4 regions of the Vreelandella sp. F11 genome follow, and region 2 is predicted to be linked to each of the others. Evidence: predicted binding sites of a transcription regulator. Region 2 holds the regulator's gene; each other region holds the start of a gene.
The links. Region 2 encodes LexA, which represses DNA repair genes until DNA is damaged. Its sites were predicted from a motif close to TACTGTNTANNTANACAGTA; they were not measured.
Positions count from the first base shown of each region.

Region 1: ACFIOZ_RS13225 (PA0069 family radical SAM protein) is a predicted target of LexA. The motif match lies at 1,451-1,470, and genes of this name have one in related genera.
Region 3: recN (DNA repair protein RecN) is a predicted target of LexA. The motif match lies at 1,549-1,568, and genes of this name have one in related genera.
Region 4: uvrD (DNA helicase II) is a predicted target of LexA. The motif match lies at 1,170-1,189, and genes of this name have one in related genera.

Region 1 covers NZ_CP170448.1:2,882,456-2,885,650, forward strand. Annotated here, with positions in the region: gene ACFIOZ_RS13215 (DinB family protein) at 1-514, opposite strand, end outside; gene ACFIOZ_RS13220 (SDR family oxidoreductase) at 583-1,314, opposite strand; gene ACFIOZ_RS13225 (PA0069 family radical SAM protein) at 1,486-2,568, shown strand; gene ACFIOZ_RS13230 (winged helix-turn-helix domain-containing protein) at 2,610-2,909, shown strand; gene ACFIOZ_RS13235 (heavy metal translocating P-type ATPase) at 2,933-3,195, opposite strand, start outside.
Region 2 covers NZ_CP170448.1:2,607,052-2,610,246, forward strand. Annotated here, with positions in the region: gene ACFIOZ_RS11875 (TetR/AcrR family transcriptional regulator) at 1-664, opposite strand, end outside; gene lexA (transcriptional repressor LexA) at 931-1,611, shown strand; gene ACFIOZ_RS11885 (energy-coupling factor ABC transporter permease) at 1,620-2,291, opposite strand; gene purU (formyltetrahydrofolate deformylase) at 2,316-3,170, opposite strand.
Region 3 covers NZ_CP170448.1:339,679-342,873, reverse strand. Annotated here, with positions in the region: gene dnaK (molecular chaperone DnaK) at 1-604, opposite strand, end outside; gene grpE (nucleotide exchange factor GrpE) at 763-1,404, opposite strand; gene recN (DNA repair protein RecN) at 1,616-3,195, shown strand, end outside.
Region 4 covers NZ_CP170448.1:4,719,652-4,722,846, reverse strand. Annotated here, with positions in the region: gene uvrD (DNA helicase II) at 1-1,118, opposite strand, end outside; gene hexR (transcriptional regulator HexR) at 1,325-2,179, opposite strand; gene ACFIOZ_RS21560 (PA3496 family putative envelope integrity protein) at 2,419-2,634, shown strand; gene ACFIOZ_RS21555 (sodium-dependent transporter) at 2,729-3,195, opposite strand, start outside.

The DNA of each region.
Region 1 (3,195 bases), 280 kb from region 2:
GTAGATCGGTGACGCCAATATCCACCCCGGCTTGGGAGAATAAAGTAGATGCCTGCCCACGGTGGTGGGTTTGGTGGTTGAAGAAGTGAACGATCAGGCTTGAGTAGCGCCGTTTTGAGGCCACTCCTTTTGTGTTGTGATAACTCAGCGTGGTACTCACATCGTCGTCTGTAAGCGCCGCTACCCAGTTAATAATCACGGTATCGAGCCATTGACGATGCGCTTTCAACCCCTCCAAGTCATCAAAGAGAGGCTGATCAAGGCGCTCTTGCGCAGGTAGTGCCACCATTACCTCAAGTGTTCTTGCGGAAGAGGAGGCATGTGTGGCAAACCGTTTGAGCCAAATAGTGTCAGCGACCGTGATGTGATTCAGTGTGCCAAAAATCGAGCCGAAGAAGGCGCCACGCTCTTCACTCAGTTCAGAGGCGCTCAGCTTACTGGCGGCATCATAGAGTTTAGCGTTCATCCACTGGTTATAAGTGGCTAACTGTTCGAAGTGTTGTTGAAGTGTCATGAGTTAAGACCTTTCCTTGTCAAAAGCAGCATCCGTTTAGAACGTTTGAAATACAGGCGAGAACGGCATTACCGCCCACCTGCGACATCAATAAATGACCCCGTTACATAAGAGGCTTCGTCCGACAGCAGCCAAGCGATGGTATTAGCCACTTCGTCAGCGCTACCGCCACGCTGCATAGGAATTTGGGGAGCTAAACGATCAACCCGTCCTGGCTCTCCACCATCGGCATGCATATCAGTGTAGATAAAACCGGGACGAACGGCGTTAACACGAATCCCCGAACCCGCCACTTCACGAGACAACCCCTTTGTTAGGGTGTCCATGGCACCTTTCGATGCAGCGTAGTCAACATATTCGAAGGGCGAGCCTGTTTGCGAGGCAAGCGATGAGACATTGACGATGGCACTACCAGCAGGAAAGCGTCTGGCGGCTTCTCTGGAGCAAAGAAAACAGCTGACCACGTTGCTATTAAGCACTTGGTTGAAGCGCTCCAGGTCGATGTCGACCAGCTTGGATTGAGCAAACAGTATCCCTGCATTATTAACCAAGTGCGTCACCTCGCCAAAGTGCTCCTCTGCTGCATCAAACAGGCGGATCACGTCAGCTTCATTGCTAACATCCGCTTGATGGGCAAACGCTCGGCCACCGTTACGTACAATGGTATCAACCACACTATTTGCGCGATCTCTGTTCGCAAGATAGTTGACGCACACTGCATAGCCTTTAGTCGCCAGCAGTTTTGCAGTCGCAGCTCCTATACCCCGACTTCCTCCCGTCACAATAACCACTTTTGACATGATGTCTCCTCAATGGCGCTGAGTTCACAAACCCACTTGTCAGATTAGCCCCGTCATAGTGACTTGGGTAGCTTCACCGGAGCCACCTGTCGTATTCCGTCATTTACGGGCTATTGCTTTCTTGCCTTTTCACAACTACTGTATATAAAACCACTAAAAGGAGGTGGACAGATGGCATCTCTTGGCTCGCCTTTTCAGTCAGCTACCTATAAAGGTCGCGGAGCAACCTACGACCCGCACAATCGCTTTTCGCCTACCCACAGCGTGGCAGAAGACGACGGCTGGTGGCGAGAGGAAACGTTAACGACCATCGCCACCGAAGTACGCGAAGAGGTAAGCAAAAGTGCACTCTCCTGGAACAAATCACCGGATTTACCTTTTGATCGCTCGCTGAACCCCTACCGCGGCTGTGAGCACGGTTGCGTTTACTGCTACGCCCGCCCCTCCCACGCCTACTGGGATTTATCGCCAGGGCTGGATTTTGAAACCAAATTGATTGCTCGCAGCGGTTTAGTGGAGCAGTTAACCGAAGAGCTTTGCAATCCCAACTATGTGTGCCGCCCCATCAACCTTTCCGGCAACACCGACTGCTACCAACCGCTTGAAGCCAAATACCAAACCACTCGACAGTTACTTGAACTGCTGCTGGAGTGTCGCCATCCGGTAACGCTGGTGACCAAAAGCACCCTGGTGCTGCGCGATTTAGAGCTACTCGCGGAGATGGCCGAGCACCGCCTGGTACGCGTATTTGTCAGCTTGACCAGCCTGGATGCCAATTTAAAACGCACATTAGAGCCACGAGCGGCGTCGCCCCAGGCGCGCTTACGAGCCATTCGTGAACTTAATACGGCGGGCATTCCCGTAGGTACGCTGATTTCGCCGGTGATTCCGGGGCTGACGGATCATGAAATCGAAAACCTTTTGGAAGCCGCCAGCCGTTCGGGGGCACGCACCGCCGCCTGGATGCTGCTGCGCTTGCCCTATGAAGTGGCGCCGCTATTTGAAGCGTGGTTAGAAGCCCACTACCCAGAGCGAGCGGCTAAAGTGATGAGCCTAATGCGCCAGTGCCGGGGCGGTAAGGCGTACGATGCCAAGTTTGGTAAACGCTTTCGCGGTGAAGGGGTATTTGCGGATTTAATCGCCCAGCGCTTTGCACGCGCCAGCCGCCAGTGGAAGTTGCAGGATCGCACCGAGCAGGGCTTGAACACGCGGGATTTTCGCCCGCCACGAGCGCAACAGGATTTATTCATTTAAGCTAAGCGGCAGATGCAACAATTAGCTGCAAAGGAAGCCGAATGCCCACGCTTAGCAAAACCAAATCGAGTTTTTACCGCCGCTTATATGTCGCCCATTTGATCGAACAAGGCATCGCCAGCGTGCCTGCGTTAATCGAGGCCACCGGCATGCCGAGACGCACTGCACAGGATACAATTACTTCGCTCGCCGAGTTGGATATCGAGTGTGTATTTACTAAAGATGACGGCGAGCGCCACAACATTGGCCGCTACCAGATACGTAATTGGGGCGCGATAGATCCACACTGGGTGGCGACAAATGCAGAGCGCCTTAAACAGGCACTTGGCTATGCCATTTAGCTCTCTTCATTTAGTGAGCCCTCTTACTCCGGCTCAGCCCAGGCTAATCGTGCAGCGTTGAGGGTAACCGTCAGCGAGCTTGCTGCCATGGCGAGCACTGCGATTAACGGGGGGATTGCCATCACGATCACCAAACCGAGCGCCAGCGTGTTATAGAGCGCCGAAAAGAACAGGTTCTGCACCATGGTGCGCCGGGTGCGCTGGGCAATGCCAAGCAGTTTCACTACCCCGCCAACTCCTGGTGTCATAAGCTGAGCAGAAGCACCCTCCCGGGCGGCCTCGCTGG
Region 2 (3,195 bases):
CTTCTTCAGGTTTAGCTGCTTCAAGGGCCGTGGGTAACGGTGCATTCATGGCAGCCACCACTACCGGGAGCAACCGCCTGACCAAATCACGCACAGAGACCTGTTCGTGATAATCCTTCTCTGCGATATCGCGTAGCGCATCGAGGCCAGACAGGGTAAAGATTACCGTGCCGAGCATAAAGTGTAGTCGCCAGAAACGCTCCGCGTCAGGCAGGTCTGGCGTTGCTTTTCTTACCAGCTCGGTGAAGCGGGTGAACACATCGCCATACTCTTGCTGTATATATCGTCTGAGATGCCCCTGGGCCTGGCTGTAGGCTAGGCCGAGCAGGCGCATGAACACTTTTAAGCTATTGCGCTCGGCAGGTACCGCAAGAACGGTTGTGGCCATCGTCTCAAGCAGTGTTTCAAGTGGAATCACACGCCCGGCGTGTTGGCCTTCAAGCTCATCCAGAGCGGTATGAAAACGCTGATTAAACGGATCCAGATAGCGGGCAAAAACAGCCTGGATCAGGGCTTTTTTGGAACCAAAATGGTAATTAACCGCGGCTAGGTTGACACGCGCTTTGCTGGTGATGTTGCGCAGTGAAGTCTCGGCAAAACCCCGCTCTGCAAACAGCACCTCGGCGGTATCGAGTATACGGGTCACCGTATCAGATTGAGCCATGTCGCTCTCCAGGGAAACAGGTGTTTAAAACATAGCAAAATACTATGCCATAACCTTGGTGGGCTCAACGCTTGATTTATTGATAAAATGTGGCGCGTTAAATAAGCAGAAGCTTAGTTTCAAACGATTAGAAAAATTGTATGGACTTCGGCATTAGGTAGTGACAAGGCATATACTGGACAGAGGAACATACTGTATACTTAACCACTTATTGATTAAGTCGCCATTTAACTTGTTACTGTCTATTCATATTTATGGAGTCTGGTATGTCGCGTCCGCTAACCGCTCGCCAACAGCATGTGTTTGATTTTATCGTTAAAACGATGGGCGAATTTGGCTACCCTCCTACCCGTGCTGAAATTGCCAAAGCACTGGGCTTCCGCTCTCCCAATGCGGCTGAAGAGCATCTGCGTGCGCTGGAACGCAAAGGCGTTATTCGCATTATCCGTAACACCTCTCGTGGCATTCGTCTGCCCAACCAGGAACCTCAAGAGATCCTCGATAGCGCCGCCACTGCGTTACCTGCTACCAGCGTTGAACCGCTGCCCACTGGTCTGCCAGTCATCGGTGAGGTTGCCGCTGGCAGTCCCATTTTGGCAGCTGAACATATTGATCGTTACTGCCCGCTGCCGGCTGAGTACTTCACACCCAAAGCCGACTACCTGCTGCGCGTGCGCGGCCTTTCCATGAAGGATATTGGCATCTTGGAGGGTGATTTATTGGCGGTTCATCGCACTGACCGCGTGCGCGATGGCCAGATCGTGGTGGCTCGCCTGGAAGATGAAGTAACGGTCAAACGCTTCAAACGCCAAGGGCACCAAGTAACGCTGTTTGCAGAAAACCCTGACTTTGCGCCTATTGAAATCGACCTGCGCTCCCAATCCCTCGATATCGAAGGCGTTGGAGTCGGCGTGATTCGTGGCGGCAACGGTCAGGCACTCGGTTAGTCACTCGGCTACTGCAAGTCGATATAGCGGTGGTCATTGAAGGTAGCCACCCAGTTTGGGTGATAGACCAACAGAATGCTTAACAGCATGCCGCTAATAAATGCCTCTGAAGGCATTAGCAGCGGCAAAAAGCGCGCGTACTCCTGAGCGAGATAGATCGCCTCAGGGTCAGTCCCTGCGACGATAATCAGCAGCACCGCTGCCAGCCCTCCCCCTAGCGTCGCCAGCGCCGCACCAAAAAAACCGCAGGCAAACAGAAACACCATCAAGTTATCCGGCAGGCGGCGATCTACTAACCGCCATACCGTGCCAATCACAGCCGCCGGAACGATTCCCGTCACCAGCACATTCGCCCCCAGCAACAGCCACTCATTGCGGCCAATCACCACCATAGCGACATTGATCAGCACGTTGCTGATCAGCGCTAGCGGCGCTTTAAAAACGAGTGTCATCAAAACTGTGAAGACCAGGTGCAGCGTTAGCCAATCAACCGCCTGGGCACGAAGCTGCCACATCAGCATCACCGCCAGCGTAGCCCCTAACCAGCGATGTTGAAGCGCTGTATCCTCGATTAATACCTGCCAAGGCCGCCGCCATAGTGCACACGCCATCACGCCTAGCGAAAGTAGCCAGGTGAGCAGCAGCGCCCAAGGCGCTAATACACTTTGCGCAAATGACATGGCGGCCTCTCAAGTTGATGAGCGTTAGCTAAACACCACGGTCTTGTTGCCGTGCACCAGCACGCGATCTTCCAAGTGCCAGCGCAAACCGCGAGCGAGCACGGCTTTTTCGACATCACGTCCAAAGCGTACTAGATCCGTAGGTGTGTGGCAGTGGCTAACGCGATGGATATCCTGTTCGATGATAGGGCCTGCGTCGAGTTCCTCGGTCACATAGTGGCAGGTAGCGCCTATCAGCTTAACGCCACGCTGGTAGGCCTGGTGGTAGGGCTTAGCCCCGGCAAAAGAGGGCAGAAAGCTGTGGTGAATATTGATCACTCGCCCCGCATAGCGCGCACACAGCTCGGGGGGCAGTATTTGCATATAGCGTGCCAGCACCACGCAGTCAGCGCGAGCGCTGTCGATTTCGGCTTGAACCTTGGCAAACGACGCTTGCTTATCGTCAGGGTCGACCGGTACATGGTGGTAAGGAATGCCGTACCACTCGCTCAGCGAACGCATATCGTCATGGTTGGAGATAACCCCAACAATATCGCAATCCAGCTCACCCGCCTGCCAGCGGTAAAGTAGATCTACCAGGCAGTGTGACTCCCGTGACACCATCAGTACCACCCGGCGACGCTGCTGGGTATCCACTAGTGACCACTGCATATTGAATTCGCTAGCCACCGGCTCAAACGCCGCGCGCAGTGCTTCCACCGACATACCCACCGAATCCGCCAGGATTTCATAGCGCATAAAAAAGCAGCCGGTTTCTAAATCTGAGTGCTGGCTGGCTTCAGTAATAGAGCCGCCCTGCTGGGCAATAAAGTTTGAAACCCGTGCAACAATACCTACCCGATCAGGACAGGAAACCACTAAACGATAATAATGAGACATGTGAGCTACTCTTGACCTATTTTCT
Region 3 (3,195 bases), 2.3 Mb from region 2:
TATCGAAGGTACCGCCACCCAGGTCGTAAACCGCGATGGTTTTGTCGCCACGGGTTTTGTCCATACCGTAAGCCAGGGCAGCAGCGGTCGGCTCGTTGATGATGCGCTTAACATCCAGACCGGCAATGCGGCCAGCATCTTTGGTTGCCTGACGCTGGCTGTCATTGAAGTAGGCCGGTACGGTAATGACCGCTTCGGTGACCGCTTCGCCCAGGTAGTCTTCGGCGGTCTTCTTCATTTTCTTCAGCACTTCCGCGCTTACCTGCGGCGGTGCCATTTTTTTACCTTTTACTTCAACCCAAGCGTCACCGTTGTCAGCCTCGCTGATTTTATACGGCACCATCTTGATGTCTTTCTGGACGACGTCGTCTTTAAAGCGACGGCCAATCAGACGTTTGATGGCGTAAAGGGTGTTTTCCGGGTTAGTGACAGCCTGACGCTTGGCTGCCTGACCAACCAGCGTTTCACCATCATCGGTATAAGCGATGATAGACGGCGTCGTACGACCGCCTTCGGCGTTTTCGATAACTTTAGCGCTGTCACCATCGAGCACGGCCACACAAGAGTTAGTGGTGCCCAGGTCGATACCAATTATACGTCCCATAGCAATACCTCGAATTCGGTTGTTACAAAACTGAAAATTTAGTCTTTAAAGCTTGTCTGCGGGCTTCCCCGCGGGGTTGCCCTTTATTTGGGGGCCGCCGCTGACATTTCAAGGGCTTTTTTTCACACTCTTATTTCACACTCTGTGCCGCCAGTGGCTTAATCGGCTTTTTTGCTGACGACGACCATCGCCGGACGCACCAGGCGGCCATTGAGCAAATAGCCTTTCTGCATAACATCCATCACGGTGTTCGGATCGAGATCCGGGTTAGGCACCATGGTCATGGCTTCGTGCACCTGCGGGTCGAAGGGTTCACCGTGTGGCTCAATGCTTTCAACGCCGAACTTATTGAGCACATCCAGCTGCATTTTCAAGGTCATGGAGACACCTTCGCGGTGAACTTCCGATGCCCCCTCTTCCATGGTTTCAAGAGCCTTTTCCAAGCTATCCACCACGGGAAGCAGCTCTTTAACGAACTTCTCCAGGGCAAACTTGCGCGCCTTTTCCGCTTCCTGCTCGGCACGGCGGCGCACGTTTTGCGCTTCAGCGGCGGCGCGCAGGGCTTGGTCTTTGGCGTCGGCCAAGCTCTGCTCTAACTCCTCTACCTGGGCAGCCAGCATTTCCGCTTCAGGGTTATCGGAACTGCCTTCCAGCGGCTCTTCGTCATTGATCAGCCCTTCCAGCTCGCCTTCCATCAAGCGCTCTTCCGCCACTTTCTCAGCCGCTTGTTCAGCGCCCTCGGCTTCATGCTCGTGGCGTGTGAGTTCGTCATCCAACGGAGTTTGCGGTTCTTTCGCCATGTTTTGCTCCTAAAAAGTAGGGCGCGGCCATGCTGGCGGCGCGCGAAGAAGTAAGCTTCAAAATCACTCGCTTTAACTATCTATGCACGCTATATGGGGGCCATAAATTCCATCTCAAGAGGTGCATTGAAGTGAGTTATTAACTACTGTATAAATCAACAACTATTGGATAAGTATCCAGCTTCTGTGCTGAACCGCCTCGGGAGGCGCCATGCTTACTCAGCTAGCTATTCAAGATTTCGCCATTGTCGATCACCTGGAACTCGACTTGTCCGGCGGCATGACCGCGATTACCGGAGAAACAGGGGCGGGCAAGTCGATTCTATTAGGCGCCCTTGGGCTTTGCCTGGGCGAGCGCGCCGACGCTGGCAGCGTGCGCCATGGCCGCGAGCGTACCGATCTCTCCGCACGTTTTGACATTCAGCACCTGCCCGCCGCCGTCGAGTGGCTAACGGCCCGGGAACTGCCGACAGAGGAGTGCTTGCTGCGCCGCGTGGTCACCGCCAATGGCCGCTCCAAGGCGTGGATCAACGGCCAACCTGCGACGATCTCCGACCTCAAATCTCTCGGCGAGCAGCTGATTCAGATTCATGGACAGCATGCCCATCACGCGCTGATGCGCGAAGAGACCCATCTCGCCCTATTAGACGATTATGCAGGCTTAAACGGTGCCACCACTCAATTAGCCGACACCTTCCGCGAGTGGCGCAATGCGCGCCGTCAGTTGAAGAAGCTGAGTGAAGAGGGCAGTGAAGTAGAGGCCAAACGGCAGTTGCTGCGCTACCAGGTAGAGGAGCTGGATCAGCTCGGTTTAGCGGAGGGTGAGCTAGCCACGTTAGAGGAAGAACAGCACAGCCTGGCGCATGCGGAGGAGACCCTACGCGAAACCCAGTTTGCCGCCGACTGCTGCGCCAGCGACGAGGGCGGCGCACTCTCTTTGCTCAATCAAGCGTACGCCCACCTAAGCGCGCTGCCAGGCAGTGATAAAGGCACCCTGGCCAATACTCTGGCCATGCTGAGCGATGCGCGCATTCAAGTGGAAGAGGCTGCCAGCGAACTCAACCGCCTCGCCAGCACTACCGAATTAGACCCTGAACGTCTCGCCTGGGTGGAAGAGCGCATGAGTGACGTCCATCGCATCGCCCGCAAGCATCACATTGCCCCTGAAGAGCTATACGCCCTGCATGCGGATCTGCAGCGTGAAGTCGCTCAGCTCGAAGAGGGTGGCAATGACCTGGAGGCCCTTAGTGCACGGGTCGTCGAGTTACGTGAAGCGTACCGCCAAGAGGCAAAAAAACTCACCGAGAGCCGTCAAAAAGCCGCGCTTCGCTTGGGCAAAGAGGTGCAGCAGCAGTTGGGCTTCTTGGCCATGGGCAAAGCTCGTTTTGAAGTGGAGGTCACTGCCAAGGACGCCCCCTCCCCTGAAGGCCTTGACCGTGTGCAGTTTTTGATTAGCGCCAACCCTGGCCAGCCCGCGCGCCCATTGACCAAGGTCGCCTCCGGCGGCGAATTGTCGCGGATCAGTCTAGCCATTCAAGTCGTCGCAGCGACCCACTCAACGGTGCCCAGCCTGGTATTTGACGAAGTGGATGTGGGTATCTCGGGCGCCACCGCAGAGATCGTTGGCCAACTGCTGCGCAAACTGGGCGAAAACGGTCAGGTCATGACCGTGACACACCTGCCCCAGGTGGCGGCACAGGCCCACCAGCATCTGCATATCGAGAAACAGGCGAAGCGCGACACTACGCTAACTCAGATGGCACTACTTGATGAGCAAGGACGCATCAGCGA
Region 4 (3,195 bases), 2.1 Mb from region 2:
ATGCCTTGGCGAATCAGCGTCTCTTCCAGCAGTCGTGACTGGGCGTTTGAGCGGTAGAGAATGGCAATATCCCGTCGGTTGAAGCCTTCATCGACCTTCTCTTTGATAGTGTCGACGATATAACGGGCTTCTTCCAGGTCGTTAAACCCGGCATAGATCGAGATCGGCTCGCCTTCGATGCCATCAGTCCACAGGTTTTTACCCATGCGCTCGCTGTTGTGGCTGATCAGCGTATTGGCCGCTTCCAGAATGGCGCTGGTGGAGCGATAGTTCTGCTCCAGGCGTACGGTGTGGGTCTGCGGAAACTCCTGCTCAAAGCGGCTGATGTTCTCTACTTTGGCGCCGCGCCAGCCGTAGATCGACTGGTCATCATCACCCACGGCGGTCATCGGTGTCTTCATGCCGGTAAGTAGCTTTAGCCAGGCGTATTGCAGGGTATTGGTATCCTGAAACTCATCCACCAGCACGTGGCCAAAGCGCTCCTGATAATGTTTCAACAGCGCGGGGTTATCACGCAGTAGCTCCAGGCTTCTTAGCAGCAGCTCGCCAAAATCGACCAGACCGCCGCGCTCACAGGTGAGCTGGTAGCGCTCGTAGAGCTCGACCATCTGGCCCATGTAGGCATCGCCATCCACATTGACCTGGTGCGGGCGTAATCCCTCCTCTTTGCAGCCGGAGATAAAGTGCTGCACCTGGCGGGGCGGATAGCGTTCGTCGTCGATGGAGTAATCTTTTAGCAGCCGTTTGACCAGGCGGAGCTGATCGTCGGAATCGATGATCTGGAAGTGTTGCGGCAGTCGGGCGTCCTGCCAGTGGGTACGCAGCAGCCGGTGGGCGATAGAGTGAAAGGTGCCCACCCAGACATGGCGCATTGAGATGCTCAGTAGCGCCTCAAGGCGGGTGCGCATCTCCTTGGCGGCTTTGTTGGTAAAGGTGACGGCCAGCAGCGCGTAGGGCGACAATCCTTCCGCCTGCATCAGCCAGGCGATGCGATGCACCAGCACACGGGTTTTGCCAGAACCTGCGCCTGCGAGCACCAACAGATTACCTTGGGGGGCGCTCACTGCTTCGCGCTGGGCGGAGTTGAGCTGATCGAGAATCGCCGTGACGTCGTCCATAGTAGCCGCTGCCGGATCAAAAAATAGGCGGCTAGTCTAGCACAGCCAGGGAACTGGCTGTGTATACAGGTGTGGCAATCTTCTCGCCTCTGTGCGAGGGCAGGTTTCCGCGAGGGCGCTGTGAACCCATCCGTGGGCGCTACTTTTGACATCCCTGTCAAAAGACCCTCGCTTCAACCTGCCCTCGCACTCGGTATAGGCAAAGGCTAGGATTCTTCTGGAAAGCGCAGCGTATTAAGGCTCTTTTTAACCGCTTTAAGCTGCTCGGCGAGTTTCGGCCCGCGGGTTTTTGCCACGCCTACGGCAAGCACGTCGATGAGCACCAAATGGGCAATTCGCGAGCTAAGCGGGGTGTAAATTTCGGTGTCTTCATGAACATCGATATACAGCGGCAGGCTGACCTCTTCGGCCAGCGGTGAACCGCTGGGGCACAGGCCAATGACGGTCGCACCCGCTTCGCGAGCCAGGCGTACGCTGGCGACCAGCGCTTTGGTTCGACCGGTTTGTGAAATGGCCACCACCACATCGCCATCGTTCAAGGTCACCGCCGACATATTCTGCATATGCGGGTCGGCGTAGGCAGAAGTGGAAATCTGTAGGCGGAAAAACTTGTGCTGAGCATCAAAGGCTACAGCACCAGAGGCACCAAAGCCGTAGAACTCAACCCGGTTGGCCATTGCCAGGGCGTTGACTGCGCGGCCCAGGGCGTCGTTATCCAGCCGGTCGCGCACTGAGAGCAGCGTGCCCACCGTCGAGTCGAAGATGCTGTGGGAAAACTCAGCGACCGAGTCGCTATCGTTCATGGAGAACTGCGCGAACTGACTGCCGCTGGCCAGCATTTGTGCCAGCTGTAGCTTGAAGTCCTGAAAGCCATTGCACCCCAGCGCACGGCAAAAGCGCACCACGGTAGGTTCGCTAACGGTGGCTTCGGTGGCCAGATCCACAATGCGCATGTGGATGACCTCTTCGGGGTTGCGCAGTACAAACCGCGCCACTTTTTGTTCGGAGCGTCGAAAGTGCTCCATGCGGCGTCTCATTTCATCGAACAGGGCGCGACTCACGTTCAGCTCCTTGGGTGCTCAACCAGCAGGTAGTCAACAGTATGCCTTAATGAGTCCATCGGGCCACGAACTATTAGGCAGTGTTCTAGCAGCGTTTAAAGGTCGTTAGTCAGTTTTTTTAAGATTGGTCATCATTTTGTCAAGTAGGGTATAGTAATAATTGAAGTGCCGCACTGCATCATAACAGTCGTCACGGATGCAGGTGGACGAAGGCATATTCATCTGGAGGAACGTCGATTATGAGAAACGTCGAACGAATCACCTCGGTTAAAAGCGAATTGCTCGACATCTTCATGAGTATGGAAGTCGATGAGCATGCTCAGCGCCAGCGCAGCGCTGCCCAACGCAGCTTGAGAGCGCGGCGGGGTATTGAGCTTCATCGTGAGTTTCAAAAGTTATCGCGGGATATCGCCCCCTTGCCCGATGAAGATCGGCAAGAGAGCGAATTGCACTAAGTTTTAGGATGCCAAGAGATTAGGGGCGCAACTATATATCTGCGCAGAACCACGCTGCCCTGCCGGTTAATTAGCAGGGCCTTGGTGGCTCAGCTTAGATTAGCCCCGTTACGAACACAGCAATAACGCCAGCGGGCGCTACATAGCGCGCGATGATGTTCCATACGCTCACGCCAGTGGCTGAAAGTCCGAGTTCGGCTTCCACTGTTTCGCGCTTCAAACACCAAGCCACAAACACGATGGCACCCAAGCCTGTCAGCGGCAGAAGGATTTTGCTGGTAAAGGTATCCAGCAGGTCAAAAATATTAAGGCCTAAAAACAGCACCTCCGACCACACGTTGAATGAAAGCAGCGCTGCGACGCCTAATAGCCATACGGCGACGCCGCTAACCAAGGTCGATACGATGCGGCTCATGGATGTGCGCTCTTCCAGGGTTTCCACCACCGGCTCCAGCAGTGAAATCGCTGAAGTTAACGCAGCGAAGGTTAATAACAGGAAGAACATCAGCCCCAGAATCGTACCGCCCGCCATATTGCCGAATGCCAGCGGCAGCGTGACAA